Regions from separate parts of the Brucella intermedia LMG 3301 genome, predicted to be linked through region 1. Evidence: riboswitches for the same ligand, from Rfam matches in the RefSeq annotation. Region 1 holds a riboswitch; the other holds the start of a gene.

Region 1 (8,057 bases):
CGCTTCCCGTGCCGACACGAGCGCGAGCGACAGAATGACCGATAGCAGTGCCGCTGAAAAACCGAGGGCAAGGCTGGTGCCGATGGCGCGCCAGACCGTTTTCTCGGTCAAGAGCCGCACCAGATCGGCGGCGAGGCCGGAGACGACAACGCCCGTGATCGGCAGCGTGACATAGAGAAAGCCTATCCCGATGACGATGATGTTGACGGCGCGTTCAGCCGGAAGGGCCATACCGTAGCGTCGCGGCGTTGCCGCATGGGTAAAGCCTTCTTCGGACGGGCTTCCGGTGAAGCGGAGGGCCAGAAGCACGAGCAATGTCAGCGCAAGCTGCGTGAAGGTGAGCGCGACGGCGCGGCTCGGATCGAAATCGAAATGCAGGCTTTGATAGATCGCAACTTCCAGCGTGGTGGCGCGGGGGCCGCCGCCGAGCGTCAGCACGGTCGTGAAGCTCGTCACGCAGAGCATGAAGATGAGGCCGATCATGCCCGGCAGGTTGCGGCGGATCACCGGCCATTCGATGAGCCGGAAGCGGGCCCGATTGCCCATGCCAAGCTGCGCGGCAAGCTTCCAGTAATCGGTTGGTATCGATTCGTAACCAGCCAGAATGAGACGGACTGCGAGCGGCATGTTGAAGAAAATATGGGCGATGAGGATACCGGTGATGCCGTAGATGTCCGGCTGGAACGGATGACCCGCAGCTTCTGACAGATGGGCAATGAACCCGTTGCGGCCATAGATGCTGGTGACGCCCAGCACGGCGACAAGGGCTGGCAGAGCAAGCGGCAGGGCAAACAGGCGCAGGATCAGCCCGCGCCCCGGAAAACTTGCTTCGGCATAAAGTGCACGGGCGACGGGCACAGCAAACAGCACGGATAGCAAGCTCGAAGCGATTGCCTGCAGGATCGTGAAGCGCGCAACCCGCCACAGATAGGCGTCGAAATTGGCCGCGGCATCGAAGCCGCCGCGGCCCGCTTCGAATGCAAGCGCCACAAGCGCGCCACCGGCAAGCACCACCAGAAGGCAAAGCGCCACCATGCCCGCGACCGGTCTGGCGGCGAATATGTCTTTCGAGCGCTGCTGTGCCGGAAATGCCGTCATTTGCTGGTCGCGGCCAGCCATTCATCGACCCACGCCTTGCGGTTCCTGGCCACTTCGTCCGACGGAATGAGAAGCGTTTTTTCCGGCTTCGGCATCGCATCGAAAGCCGCTGGAAGCCGAGCGGAGGTCTTGCCTGCCGGGTACATCCAGTTGGTTTCGGGGATGGCGTCCTGAAAGCCGGGACCGGTCATGAAAGCCAGAAACTTTTGCGCCAGAGGATTCTTCGCGCCGGTGGTGGTCTGGGCGGCCAGTTCGATCTGGAGATAATTGCCCTCTGGATAGGCGAGGGCCTTATAGCGATCCGTCTTTTCCGCGATCATGTGATAGGCGGGAGACGTCGTATAGGACAGCACCATCGGGGCCTCGCCCTTGGTGAAGAGACCATAGGCCTCCGACCAGCCGGGCGTGACGGTGAGAATGCGCTTTTGCAGTTTCTGCCAGGCCGCTTCCGCTTCGTCTCCATAGACCGATTTCATCCAGAGCAGCATGCCAAGCCCCGGCGTCGAGGTACGCGGGTCCTGCAGCACGATCTTCTGGGAAGGATCGCCTTCGACCAGTTCCTTCAGGCTCTTGGGAGGATTGGGCAGCTTTTCGGAATCGTAGACCACGGCGAAATAGCCATAATCATAGGGAACGAAGATATCGTCCCTGAAGCCGCCCGGAACGTTTACATTGCTCTGGTCGATGCCGCTTGGAGCAAAAAAACCGGTGGCTCGCGCTTCGGTCGTCAGGTTGGTATCGAGACCAAGCACGATGTCGGCTTTGGTATTGCTGCCCTCAAGCTTGAGGCGATTGAGCAGGGCAACGCCGTCGGCGGAAGCAATCCAGTCGACTTCGCAATCGCATTCCTTTTCGAAGTTTTCCTTGACCTTCGGCCCCGGACCCCATTCGGAAACGAAGCTGTCATAAGTATAGACGGTGAGCTTGTCTTTCGCCTCAGCCGAAGGCGCAAAGGCGACGGCTGCGGAAAATGAAAAAGCCAGCAAAGACAAAAGCCGCATCACGGCACTTCCTTTCTTTCTATACAAGAGGATTGAGCGCCGTTTATGGAGCATCTAATCCCTCCGCCGGTGCAAACCGGATCAGGTTCAGCGGGTTGGCCGTTTTATTCAGCATTTCCGGGCGCAAAACCGTTTTACACTTTTGCTGGAAATGCTCTTTGGACCTCTCAGCCGTCCGCGAAAGCAGATGGCACCCCGTTAGAGCGATTGCGACAATAATCTTTCAGGCGAGGAATGGCAACGGCAGCGAATGCAGGCTTCCGGCCCGGATTTACCCGTGTTATGAGCGGCTTATGAGCACATTCGTCATTCTTCTTGGCGGCGATCTGGTCGTGACCGATCGCCTGAAACGCCAAATTGCAGGTGCGCGTATTCTCGCTGCCGATAGCGGGATTCGCCACGCTGCCGCTCTCGGTTTTGAACCGGAACTCTGGCTTGGCGATTTCGATTCGACCTCTGCCGAGCTGCGCGCGCAATATGGTCACGTGCCGCAGAAGACGTTTCCGTCCGCCAAGGATATGACGGATGGTGAACTGGCCGTCGAGGAGGCTTATGCGCGGGGCGCGGATCGCGTGATCCTTTGCGGCGCGTTCGGCGGGCAGCGTACCGACCACACGCTCCTGCACCTGACCATGGCGACAGCGCAGGCTGCAAAAGGGCGCGACGTGCTTCTGTCCAGCGGGTCGGAGGAGGCCTGGCCTCTGCCACCCGGTGATTATGTTTATGATTTTCCGGACGGGACGCCGTTCAGTGTTATCAATTTCAACACTGTAGAAGGTCTTTCGATCACAAATGCGGAGTGGCCGTTAGATAATGTTACACTGCCGTTCGGCTCTTCCTGGACAGTTTCCAACGTCGTTCGTGGAACGCTTCGCGTTACTGCGCATTCTGGACTAGCGATACTTATCGCCAATCTGGCGATGGAGGATCAACCGCACTGAGGCTGCTAACCTTATCAATCGAAAGAGCTTGACGCTGACAATTGAAACGTATTGTAAATGGGTCAAGCGGGTGTCATCTGCTTTACGCCGAAATTGGGGACGCAAAGTCGGTGATTAGTTCAACTCTTGTAGGAGATGTTTCAATGAAGTCACGTCTTACGATGATTGCTGTTGCTGGCGTGCTCGCGTTCTCGACGGCTGCATGCACGACGAATGAACAGCGCACGGCCGGCTACGGTGTTGGTGGCGCGGCAATCGGTGCTCTCGCCGGTGGCGCAATCGGCGGCAATGGCCGCGGTGCACTCACGGGTGCTGCGATCGGTGCGGTTGCCGGTACGCTGCTTGGTGCAGCCCAGACCCGCAATGGCGTGCAGTATTGCCGTTACCGCGATCCGTATGGCCGCGTGTACGAAGCGCCTTGCCAGTAATTGCTGGATAAATAAGTTTTGCGGACAGGCCGGGGAAACCCGGCCTGTTTGTTTTTCACGGGTCTTTTGGTGCCGTTCCATTTGACAGAACGGCTTTTGTCGCGGACAAGCAGGGCGGAATTTTCAATCCTGTTTATCGTAGAGAACCATGGCACCACCACTCCTTCGCCTCGACCAGATCAAGCTCACCTTCGGGGGCACGCCGCTTCTGGAGGATGCAAGCCTTTCGGTGAGCGAGGGCGACCGCATCGCGCTGGTCGGGCGTAATGGTTCGGGTAAATCGACCCTGCTCAAGATTGCTGCCGGTATGGTGGAAGCGACATCGGGCGAGGTTTTCAAACATCCCGGTGCAACTGTTCGCTATCTGCCACAGGTGCCGGACATGGACGGCTTCGCCAATGTGCGCGCCTATGTGGAAGCAGGGCTGGGGCCTACCGACGACCCGCATCGCGTCACCTATCTTCTCGAACATCTGGGGCTAACCGGCGAAGAGAAGCCGGATCATCTTTCCGGCGGCGAGGCGCGGCGTGCTGCCCTTGCGCGTGTGATCGCGCCGCAGCCCGATGTGCTTCTGCTCGACGAGCCGACCAACCATCTGGATCTGACCACCATCGAATGGCTGGAAGGCGAGTTGCGCCAGATACGCTCGGCCATAGTCCTGATCTCGCATGACCGGCGCTTTTTGGAAAATGTCAGCCGGGCGACCGTCTGGCTCGATCGCGGCATAACGCGCCGTCTGGAGCAGGGTTTTGGCCATTTCGAGGAATGGCGTGACAAGGTGCTCGAAGAAGAAGAGCGCGATCATCACAAGCTCGGGCGCCAGATCGCGCGTGAGGAACACTGGCTGCGTTACGGCGTCACGGCGCGCCGCAAGCGCAACATGCGCCGTCTGGGTGAATTGCATTCCATGCGCGCCGATTTTCGCAATCATCGCAAGGCGCAAGGGACGGCAGTTCTGGCCGCAAGCGACGCGAAGGAATCCGGCAAGCTGGTGATCGAAGCCAAGGGGCTGGGCAAGGCCTATGGCGAGCGCGTGCTGGTCAAGGATTTTTCGATCCGCGTGCAGCGCGGCGACCGCATCGGTCTTGTTGGTCCCAATGGTGCGGGAAAGACGACGCTTCTGTCGCTTCTGACCGGCAAGCTTGAACCGGATTCGGGAACCTTGCGGCTTGGCGTCAATCTCGAAATGGCGGAACTGGACCAGAAGCGCGAAAGCCTCAATCTGGACGAGACGCTGGCCCATTATCTGACGGACGGGCGCGGCGAAAGCCTCGTTGTCAACGGCGAGCAGCGGCATGTTGTGTCCTATATGAAGGACTTTCTGTTCCAGCCGGAACAGGCACGCACACCCATTCGCGAGCTGTCCGGCGGCGAACGCGCGCGCCTCATGCTGGCCCGCGTTCTGGCGCGTCCCGCCAACCTGCTGATCCTTGATGAGCCGACCAACGATCTCGACATGGAAACACTCGATCTGCTGCAGGAGCTGGTTGCAGGTTTTCCCGGCACGGTCATTCTGGTCAGCCACGACCGCGATTTTCTGGATCGCACCGTTACATCGGTCATTGCACCGGAAGGTGACGGGCGCTGGCTCGAATATGCGGGCGGCTATGCGGACATGATGGCGCAGCGCAAGGAGCAGGCCTTGAACCGGCGCTCGGTCAAGGCGTCTGGCGGCAAAAGTGACGAGAAGCCGGAAGAGGACGCACCGCAACCCAAGCGTGAGGAAAAGCGCAAGCTTTCCTACAAGCAGAAATTTGCGCTGGAAACGCTGCCGGGCAAGATGGACGCTCTTGCAAAGGAAATCGCCGTGCTGGAAGGCAAGCTCGCCGATCCGCAGCTTTATGCCAAGGACCCGACGCTTTTCGCCAAGACCGCCGATTTGCTTGAGAAGAAGCGCTCCGAAAATGCAGCCATGGAGGAAGAATGGCTGGAGCTGGAAATGCTGCGAGAGGAAATCGAAGGGTAGGACTACCCTTCGATGGATGCTCTGAAGTTTAACGGCTTGCTTCGTTCAGCAAGGCGATTTCATCCTCGCTGAGTTTCAGTTCGGCTGCGGCGATCAGTTCGCCCAGCTGGGCCGAGCGTGTGGCGCTGGCAATGGGGGCTGTGACTGACGGCTGGGCGATGAGCCAGGCGATCGCAACCTGAGCAGGCGTGACATCGAGATTGCGGGCCACGTCATCAAGTGCCGCAATGATCCGCGACCCGCGATCCGTCAGATATTTTTCGACTGATTTTCCACGCGCGCTTTGCCCGAGATCGTCAGCGGAACGGTATTTTCCGGTCAGGAATCCCGCAGCCAGCGAATAATAGGAAATCACGCCGATCTCGTTGTCACGACAGATTTTTGCCAGCCCGTTTTCGAAATCCCCGCGATCATAAAGATTATAAAGCGGTTGCAGGCTTTCGTAGCGCGGCAGGTCATGTGAATGGGCGACGTTCAGCGCCTCGGTCAGTCGCTCCGGCGTAAGATTGGACGCACCGATGGCCCGCACCTTGCCGGCCTCAATCAGCTCCTTATAGGTGCCGAGCACATCTTCGAACGGTGTTTCCGGGTCATCCCAGTGCGATTGATAGAGATCGATGTAATCCGTCTGCAGTCGCTTGAGGGAAGCATCGACCGCCTTGCGGATATAGGCCGGGGAAAGGCCCTTTTCGTCAGGGCCCAATTCGCCACCGACCTTGGTGGCGATGACCACCTTGTCGCGCAGGCCGCGGGATTTCAGCCAGTTGCCGATAATGGTTTCGGATTCGCCGCCCACATTGCCGGGCGCCCAGGCGGAATAGACATCGGCTGTGTCGATGAAATTGAAACCGGCATCGACAAAACGGTCGAGAAGCGAGAACGATGTCGCTTCGTCGACCGTCCATCCAAATACATTGCCACCGAAGCAGAGCGGCGAAACATTAAGTTCGGTACGTCCGAGCTTTCTGAACTCCATAGATCCTGTCCCCTTCCTCTGGGCGTCCGATTCAAAAACCGCCATGCCTTGCTGCAATGGCGCTTTTTCTCAGACACTGAATACGGATCGCGAATGATCCGTCGGGTTTCGATTTCAGGAAGAGGAGAGGCTCCGGGAAGAGCCGAAATCAGCTCATGCCAAGTGCATCCATATAGAGCTGCAGCATGGCTTCTTCTTCCTGACGTTCATGGTCTTCTTTTTTACGCAGACGAATAATGGTCCTCACGACCTTGCTGTCAAACCCCGAACCCTTCAATTCCGCGTAAACTTCCTTGATATCGTCGCCGATTGTCTTTTTTTCTTCTTCAAGCCGCTCGATGCGCTCGATGAAAGCACGCAACTGGCCGACAGCAATCGTTTGGGCTTCGCTGGTAATGTCGTCGCTCACGAGGAGTTCTCCAATTCAAATTCAATGATGATGCGGTCGCGCATGGCGCGAAACCGCTTCTCGAAAGTCTGGACCGTTTTTCCCGCGAGTCGCAGGCAAAATTAAGAGCCTTTTTCGATGCACGACCCGATTTGGCGGGTCAAGCCCTGTGGATAGCGGGCAAAGCCTCTCCTGACAGGTCCGTTATCCGATGCGATCAGCGCGCGAGCCGAAATGCCGGACAGTGTGGATGTCGGGAAGTGTATTGATATGCGCGATCATGGGGGCAAGCCGGTCGGCCCATTCAGCCGCTCCCTTGTCATCGGCAATCAGGTCCTGCCGCACTTCGATCAGGACATGGGCGAAGCCCTTCGCGGTCGCATGCCGGTACATGGCGTCGTTCTTGAGCGCGCCGTCATAAGGTTCGTTATCGCCGACCGTAAGGTCAGGGTTTTCACGCAGCAGCGACAGAAGCGGCTTTACGGCGCGGTCGTCCTTGTCCCAGAGAAGGCCGATCTGCCAGGGACGGGCCTTGTGCTTCCAGCGCGGTGTAAAGGAATGGATCGAAACGATGAATGGCGCAGCCCGGCTTTCGGCCGCCACGTGTTCGCTCGCCCGGGCAACCGCGTCGTGATAGGGGCGGTAGAAGCGTTGGAGGCGTTCCTCACGCTCGCCTGCGGACATCGGATAGTTGCCGGAGATGACCGCCCCGTCGGACAGCTGCATGATCAGCGTCGGATCGTCCTCCCCGCGATTGGGATCGATCAGGAGGCGCGAAAAACCACCGAGGACCGCCGGCGCGTTCAGGCGGCTGGCGAGCCTGCGCGTCAAGTTCTCGACGCCGATATCATAGGCGATATGACGGTCGAATTCACTTTTCTGCAAACCAAGTGTGCCATATTCGGCTGGAACATCGCGCCGTGCATGGTCGGCGGTCAGGAGCAGGCCGAGGCTGAAATCTCCGTCGACACTGTATACCGGTGAGAATTGCGTCGAAGCGATTGATCCGGATTGAAGCGGCATAGGGCGGAATCCGAGGCTGAACTTTGAGATTATTTCTGTGTTGTGCGGGAAGCTGTTTCAGGTCTGTCATGAGAAAGCCGGGATTGCAACGATCATTCTTCGATCGAGAGTACCTGTAATCAATGGGATTGCGTTGACATCAAAGGCGAAACTGCCGAAAAGAGAGCGACCCGAAACGGGATGTCCCCGAGATGGATCTCCTTGTGCAATATAAATTGTTCGATAAAACCGATAGC
Region 2 (8,057 bases), 1.9 Mb from region 1:
ACGAACAGGCAGGCGAACATCAGGTCGACCTTGGCCCGTCCATTGGCGAGCAGCATCAGATAGCCGAGCCCCTTGGATGCCCCGACCCATTCGCCCACCACGGCGCCGATGGGGGCATAGACCGCAGCGAGGCTCAGGCCCGACGCCAGCGAAGGAAAGGCGGAGGGGATGCGGATGCGAAACAGGATTGCCATGCGCCCGGCCCCCAGGATTTCCGCCGCGTCGATCAGGCTGCTGTCAGTGCGTCGCATGCCGTCGAAGAAGGTCGAAACGACGGGGAAGAAGATCATCAGCACCGTGACAGCGATCTTCGACGCAGGGCCATAGCCGAGCCACAAGGTCAGAATGGGGGCGAGCGCGAAGATCGGGATCGCCTGGCTGAACACCATGGCGGGCATGACGAGGCGCTGCGCCAGCGGCGACATCATCAGGCAGATGGCGGTTGCAATGCCGACCGCACTGCCAAGGGCAAGACCGCCCAGCACTTCGCCGATGGTGGCGGCGGCGTTTTCTGCAATCAGCCCGGCATTGGCGATCAGCGCCTGCACCACATCCAGCGGACCCGGCAGGATGAAGCGCGGCATCTGGCCGATGCTCACCACCGCCTGCCAGATGGCGAGCGCCACCGCTGCCGACAGCAGACCATCGGCAGCGCGTTTCATTCGGCTTCGGTTCGAGAGCGCTTCGGTCACTATCCGGCCTTCAACCCCATCGACCAGAACTCCGCTTCGAGCCTGCTTGCGGTGGCAAATATCTGGCAGAGCCTTGGCCAGCGCGGGCTTTTCTCGAAGTCATCCCCGATGCGATCTCGTGCGGCCTGATCGAACAGCTTGCCGACCGTGTGGCACATGTCCTGATAATCAGGCCCCGCATAGGTATCGATCCACTCCTGATAGGGCGTGCCGGGGCGGGCCGTCACAGCGAGATTGAGACCGATCTCGCCATAGCCATGCGCGCAGGGCACAAGCGCGGTCAGCAGGTCGAGGAAATCGCCCGCCTGTCCGCAATCGAGCACATAGCGCGTATAGGCGAGGTTTTCCGGCTCTTCCTTCGTGGCGTAAAGCGCATCCTCACTGATGCCTTCGCGGCCGCAGATGCCGACATGCAGCGGCAGCTCCGTCACCGTCAGCCGATGCATGATCTGGGCGCAGAGCCGGGTTTCCTGCAATGTATTCGCCTTGACCACACCGAGCGCGAAGGCGCGGGCATAGTGATGCAGATAGACATAATCCTGACGCAGATAATGCAGGAAAGCCGCCTTGGGTAACGTGCCATCGCCCAAACCCCGCACGAATTCGTGCTCGATATAGGGCTTCCAGTCGCCAAGCGTCGCGGCGCGCAGGCGCGTGAACAGTTCGGATGAATAATGCGGCTGCGGCTGGCTCATGACTTGCTCCCTTCGGCATTGACGTCGATGGCGAATTTTTCGACCGGCAGGATGGAAGGCACCAGATTGTGCTCCTTGAGATAAGCCTCATAGCGGCGCCAGCGGCCGGTATCGAGGCTGGCAGGTGCGCGTGAAAAGCGCGCGACGGTGTCTTTCCAGGCGCGCTGGTTCAATTCGTCCTTGAGTTCGGTGCTGTAGGACGAGAACAGCTCGAAACCCTTGTCCGGGTGATTGACGATATATTGCGCGGCCTTCTCGGTGGCCGACAGGAAGCGGGAAATCTTGTCCTTTTCCGCCGCGTCGAGCCTGGTCGTGGCTGCGACATAAACCAGCTCGTCATAAACCGGCACGCCTTCTTCCTCGACGAAGAAGCATTTGCCCGGTACGCCTTCGACGGCCATCTGGTTCAGTTCGACATTGCGATAGGCACCCATCACCGCATCGACCTGCTTCGACATCAGCGACGGCGCAAGCGAGAAATTCACATTGATGAGCTCGACGTCGGAAAGCTTCACGCCATGCTGTCCGAGAATGGTGCCAAGGAGCGTTTCCTCCACGCCCGCGACCGAATAACCGATCTTCTTGCCCTTGAGATCGGCAATGGAATTCACCGAGCCGTCGTCGCGGGCCATCAGGCAGTTGAGCGGCGAGTCGATCAATGTGCCGACACGGACAAGCGGCAGACCCTCATGGACCTGAAGATGCACCTGCTGCTGATACGAGACGGCGAGATCGGCCTGTCCCGCCGCGACCATCTTGGTCGGTGTCGAGGCATCGGCAGGGGCGACGATTTCCACGTCCAGCCCCGCATCCTTGAAGTAGCCGAGCTTGTCGGCAACGATGATCGGGCCATGATCGGGGTTCACATACCAGTCGAGAATGAGCTTCAGCTTGTCGTCAGCGTGAGCCGAAGTGGCAGCGGTGAGGGCGAGGCCGAACAGGGCGGCAAAGGCAGTCTTTTTCATAGGGTTTGCTCCAGAGCATGGCCTGCATAAGCGCGCGTGGTTTCGATCCACTGGCGCAGGCGGCTTTCAGGGTCGGCATTGAGTGTGATGTCGGTGACGACGGAAACGATGTCGGCGCCTGCTTCGAAAACGCCCGGCGCGCGCTCCACGCTCATACCGCCGATGCCCACCAGCGGAATGTCGCCGATGCGCGCCTTCCATTGCCCGATACGAGGCAGTCCCTGCTCGTGCCATTTCATCTTTTTCAGGATGGTCGGATAGACGGGGCCGAGCGCGATATAGTCGGGCTTAACCGACAAGGCGCGGTCCAGCTCCGCCTCGTCATGACTTGAAACGCCGAGCTTCAGGCCACCGGCGCGAATGGCATCGAGATCGGCATCGTCGAGGTCTTCTTGGCCCAGATGGATGAAGTCGCAGCCTTCCTCCAGCGCCAGTTTCCAATAGTCGTTGACGACAAGCTGGCAGTCATGCGCAAGGCATATCTCCCGGGCGGCGCGGATTTCACCGCGCAGTTCCGGCTCGCTCTTGTCCTTGATGCGCAACTGCACCAGCCTGACGCCGAGCGGCACCATGCGCTCCAGCCAGCTCGCGCTGTCGAAGATCGGGTAGAACGGATCGAGGGCCATTACAAAAATGCCTTTCCGAGAAGAGGGGTGGATGGTGCGGCCATGTCGCGGGCTTCGATGGCATCCGCCTCGAAGGCGAGCCGACCGGCTTCGACGGCAAGCGCGAAACCGCGTGCCATGGCGACGGGATCGCCAGCCTTGGCGACGGCGGTGTTGATGAGCACGGCGTCGAAGCCCAGCTCCATCGCCGCCGCCGCATGGGATGGCACGCCGATGCCTGCGTCGACGACAAGCGGAATGTCGGGGAAATGCGCCCGCATGGTTTTGAGCGCATAAGGATTGTTCAGGCCACGACCCGAGCCGATGGGCGCGCCCCACGGCATCAGCACTTTGCAACCGGCTTCGAGAAGCTTTTCCGCGACGACCAGATCGTCATTCATATAGGGAAAGACCTCAAAGCCGTCGTCGCAGAGAATGCGCGCTGCTTCGACCAGACCGAACGGGTCCGGCTGCAATGTGTCGTGGTCGCCGATGACTTCCAGCTTGATCCAGTTGGTGCCGAAGATTTCCCGCGCCATCTTGGCAGTAGTCACCGCTTCGCGGGCCGTGTGACAGCCCGCCGTGTTCGGCAGAACAGCCACGCCCAGTTCGCGGATCAGCGCCCAGAAATCCTGTCCGGCGCGGGCCTCGCCGCTTTCGCGGCGCAGCGAGACGGTGACGATACCGCTTTGCGAGGCGCGCACCGCATCGGCCAATATGGCCGGTGACGGATATTGCGCCGTGCCGAGCAGCAGGCGGCTTTCAAACGTCCTGCCATAAAATTCCAGCATCTCAGCCTCCCTGCATCGGGGGCCAGAACTTCGATGCGGTCGCCAGCCGACAGGATCGCAGTTGCGCGTTCGTCACTGGCCACGAATTCGCCGTTGAGCGCCGTTGCGACAACCGCTTCATCCAGTTCGATTTCGATGAGCAGGGCCGCCAGATTGGCGGCTGTCGTGGTGACGACTTCACCGTTCAGCACGATTGTCATGCATAGTCCTCCACAAATTCGGGCCTGGTTTCGGGTGCGGTCGCAGCGGCGACCGCCATGCGCGCCATCGCCGGCGAGAGCAGGAAGCCGTGGCGGTAAAGCCCGTTGACATAGATGGTTTTGCCGCGCCGTCTGACGCGGGGCAGGTTGTCGGGAAAGGCCGGGCGCGCATCGACCCCGGTTTCGAGAATTTCCGCCTCGCCGAAGGCCGGATGCAGGGCGTAAGCCGCGCTCAGGAGTTCGAGCGTGGAGCGCACGCTGATCCCGGACCGCTCGCCGCTTTCGATCATGGTCGCGCCGATCATGTGCACGCCGTCGCCGCGCGGCACGATGTAAAGCGGAATGCGCGGGTGCAGGAGCCGCACGGGCCGCGAAAGATTGATGTCGCGGGATCGGACAACCAGCATTTCCCCCTTGACGCCGCGGAGGTCCGGCAGCGCATCCCGTGCGGCAAGACCCCGAGCATCGACCACGATATCCGCGTCGATTGTCCCTGCGTCCGCTTCCGTGCCGAGATGGAAGACCACGCCCTTTGCTTGCAGGTTTCCGGCCAGTTCGACCAGTGTCCTGCGCGGATCGAGATGGCCCTCGCGTGCGAAGAAAAGCCCCTGCCGGAAACGTCCGGCCAGATCGGGTTCCAGCGCATCGATGTGTGCTTGATCGATTGTGTCGAAGGCTTCCGTCCGGCGGGCGAAGCGACGCAACTCGCTGGTATCGCGCGTGTGCGACAGGACGAGCGTGCCTTCACGCTTGACGCCGGATACGTGCTTTTCCCACCAGCCAAGTGCTTCCTGCCCAAGCCGCACGACGGGTTCTTCGGCGCTTTCGCCCTCGCACCATGGCGCCAGCATGCCGCCCGCAAGCCACGAACAGCAATCGGCGCCGATCTGCGGGCTGCGGGCAATCACCGTGACGGCATGGCCCTGGTCGGTGAATTCGGCGGCGGTGGCAAGACCAGCCACACCCGCTCCGATAATGGTGACGCGCATCAGGCAATCTCCTCGGTCCGGGTTTTCCAGAGGCCGTGGAAGTGATGCACCGGCCCGTGGCCATGTCCGATCTTCAGGCTGTCGGCGGCGCGGATTGCGGCTTGCAGATAGGCATGCGCGCTCAGCACCGCCTTTTCCAGCGGCAGGTTCCGGGCCAGTTCTGCGGCAATGGCCGAAGAGAGCGTGCAGCCTGTGCCATGGGTATTGGCGGTCAGGATACGCAGTGCTTCGACACGGAGCGTCGGCTGGTCGCGGCGAACCAGCAGATCGACGCAGGTTTCGCCTTCCGCATGTCCGCCCTTCATCAAGACGGCCTTTGCGCCAAGTTCCAGCAGCGCGCGCCCCTGCACCTCAGCTTCGGCATCGTCGCGCGCCACACCGGCGTCGAGCAGGCAGGCTGCTTCGGGCCGGTTGGGTGTCAGCAGGGTGGCGAGCGGCACCAGCCTCTCGCGCAGCAATGCAATGGCGTTTTCACTCAGGAGCGCGGCGCCCGACTTTGCCACCATGACCGGATCGAGAACGATGGGGCCGGAAAAATGCGCGAGGCCGCGCGCGATGGCCTCGATGGTTTCGGGCACGGAGACCATGCCGATCTTCACCGCAGCCACGTCGAGATCGCTGAAAACGGCGTCGATCTGTCCGGCGACGATGGCAGGGGGGATGTCGTGCACGGCGCTGACCGTGCGGGTGTTCTGCACGGTCACGGCGGCGATGACGCTTGCGCCATAGACGCCAAGTGCGGAAAATGTCTTGAGGTCGGCCTGAATGCCAGCGCCGCCGCTGCTGTCGGAACCGGCGATCGTGACGCATATCGGCACGGATCGCGACGGGTCGCTCGTTGATTTGGTTCGGGAGAAACTGTGCTGTTGGTCCATCATGTCGTCTCTCATTCCGAACGGAAGATGAGACGTCATGAACCTGGTCGGAGCCGAGACTCCATTTGGGGTGTTACCCCGTCCGCGACGCGCCAAACTCCGTTCCCTACGCAGGTATTACCCGGATCAGGTTCAATGGGTTGGCGCGAGAACGCACCTCTCAGCCTTTTGTGTCGCAATACCGGACGGAAAACCGCTTGGCACTTTTCCTGATACTGCTTCGAAGGCACCCCAACGAATTTTGCGCCTATAGGCATAGGCCGGAAGTTGAAGACGGTCAAGCGATGGAAAAAGTCTGATTTTAAAGAAATTCCTTAAATCGACCCCCAATTTGTATATGGTTTATTAAAATTCTCGGCTTTAATCTATGCTCGGGGTGCATCTGAATCGGGTTGCTCATAGTGCTAACAAACGAGACGGTCCGCTCGTGGAGTGGAGCCGTATAATCCTGTAGGATCAGTAGGATGAGGGGAATGCGATGAGGAAGCGGGGGGGCGCTTCGGCTTCGGCGGAAGGTACGATGGCGCGCACGTCCGAACAGGACTTCCGCATCCTTTTTACGACGCATCCGACACCCATGTGGGTTTATGACCCGGAAACGCTGCGTTTCATCGTGATGAATGACGCCGCATACCGGCTTTATGGTTATACAGCCGACGAAATCCCGGCCATGACCGTGCTCGATATTCGCCCGCAAACCGAGCGGGACCGGATGCTTGCCGCCATTCGTGATCGCAGCGACCTTGAGCGCCCGGAGCGCTGGCAGCATCTGCGCGCCAATGGTGAAACCATCGATGTTCTGACTTACGGACGCCAGGTGCTGTTCGACGGCAAGGAAGCCATTCTCGCCATCGTTCAGGACAGGACGGAAGTGACGGAGGCCAATCGTCAGGCAAGTCACGCGCAGACCTTGCTGGACAGCCTCGTCAACAACTTGCCGCTTGGCGTGTTCGTCAAGGACATGCAGGATAATGGTCGTTACGTGCTCTTCAATCAGGCGGCATCCGTGGCGAGCGGACAGCCGATAGAAGAAGCCCTCGGCGCTACCGACCTCGATCTTTTCCCAAAGCGCGAGGCAGCCGTCATTCTCGAGCAGGACCGCATGGCGATGCGGCGCCGGGACGTGCTGAGCGTCGAACGCAAGGTGGAGCGCAAGGACGGAACCTCGCGCACGATGCGGATCATAAGATGCTCCATTCCGCCGGTCGAAGGCGATGAGCCCCGCTATTTGATCGGCCTTCTCGAGGATGTGACCGAGCGGCGCGAAATCGAGGAGCGCATGGCGCATATCGCCATGCATGACAGCCTGACCGGCCTGCCGAACCGGGCCTATTTCGCCCATCACGTCGAGAGCCTGCTGAAGAAGGGCGGCGATTCCGAGCCTTTCGCATTGTTCTATCTCGACATCGATCATTTCAAGAACATCAACGACAGTATCGGCCATCAGGCGGGCGACCAGCTTTTGCAGGAAGTCGCGCGTCGGCTGAAACAGATTACGACCCCGGACGAATTCATCGCGCGGCTGGGCGGCGATGAGTTTGCAATCGTCTATCGCAGCGGCACGCTGGGGCAGATCGCGATGTTTGCCGACCGCGTGCTTTCGGCTTTTCAGGACTCGTTCAAACTGGTCGGCAATTCGGAATTTGTGACGTGCAGCATGGGTATTTCCCAGGCACCGCTGCATGGCGATAATCCCGATGCGTTGATGCGCAACGCCGATCTGGCACTTTACGCGTCAAAATCCGGTGGACGCCGCACATTCCGTTTTTATCAGCATTCCCTGCGTCTGGCGGCCGAGAAGCGTCACGTCATGACCGGGGAGCTTCGGCAGGCATTGCTTGATGAACAGTTCGAGCTTCACTACCAGCCGATCTTCAACCTTGAAAGCGGCAGGATTTCCGGCTTCGAGGCGCTGATCCGCTGGCGTCATCCCGAGCGCGGCATGGTTTCTCCGGCCGAGTTCATTCCCCTGGCGGAAGAAACCGGGCTGATCGGGCCGATTGGCGACTGGGTTTTGAGGGCGGCCTGCCGGGAAGCTGTCCTCTGGCCGGAAGACATCAAGGTTTCCGTCAATCTCTCGCCGGTCCAGTTCAGCCAGACGACGCTCCTGCAATCGGTTACCGATGCGCTTGAAGCGGCGCGGCTTTCGCCAGACAGGCTCGAGCTTGAAATCACGGAATCGGTCTTCCTCTCGAACAGCAAGAACAATATCGAGCTGCTGTTCGAGCTTCGGCGGCTGGGTGTC

What was found. Region 1 has a riboswitch for thiamine pyrophosphate ahead of thiB (thiamine ABC transporter substrate binding subunit). Riboswitches for the same ligand answer to the same signal wherever they lie in the genome.
Region 2: another riboswitch for thiamine pyrophosphate. It lies ahead of thiD (bifunctional hydroxymethylpyrimidine kinase/phosphomethylpyrimidine kinase); the one in region 1 lies ahead of thiB (thiamine ABC transporter substrate binding subunit).

The regions. Positions count from the first base shown of each region.
Region 1 covers NZ_ACQA01000001.1:2,168,443-2,176,499, reverse strand. The annotation lists gene thiP (thiamine/thiamine pyrophosphate ABC transporter permease ThiP) at 1-1,098, opposite strand, end outside; gene thiB (thiamine ABC transporter substrate binding subunit) at 1,095-2,099, opposite strand; TPP riboswitch at 2,141-2,307, opposite strand; gene OINT_RS10455 (thiamine diphosphokinase) at 2,393-3,040, shown strand; gene OINT_RS10450 (glycine zipper domain-containing protein) at 3,184-3,468, shown strand; gene OINT_RS10445 (ABC-F family ATP-binding cassette domain-containing protein) at 3,617-5,434, shown strand; gene OINT_RS10440 (aldo/keto reductase) at 5,463-6,410, opposite strand; gene OINT_RS10435 (DUF2312 domain-containing protein) at 6,559-6,819, opposite strand; gene OINT_RS10430 (N-formylglutamate amidohydrolase) at 7,003-7,821, opposite strand.
Region 2 covers NZ_ACQA01000001.1:239,689-247,745, forward strand. The annotation lists gene OINT_RS01085 (ABC transporter permease) at 1-662, opposite strand, end outside; gene tenA (thiaminase II) at 692-1,387, opposite strand; gene OINT_RS01095 (ABC transporter substrate-binding protein) at 1,384-2,352, opposite strand; gene OINT_RS01100 (thiamine phosphate synthase) at 2,349-2,978, opposite strand; gene OINT_RS01105 (thiazole synthase) at 2,978-3,748, opposite strand; partial or broken gene thiS (sulfur carrier protein ThiS) at 3,757-3,948, opposite strand; gene thiO (glycine oxidase ThiO) at 3,945-4,937, opposite strand; gene thiD (bifunctional hydroxymethylpyrimidine kinase/phosphomethylpyrimidine kinase) at 4,937-5,812, opposite strand; TPP riboswitch at 5,899-6,056, opposite strand; gene OINT_RS01120 (putative bifunctional diguanylate cyclase/phosphodiesterase) at 6,291-8,057, shown strand, end outside.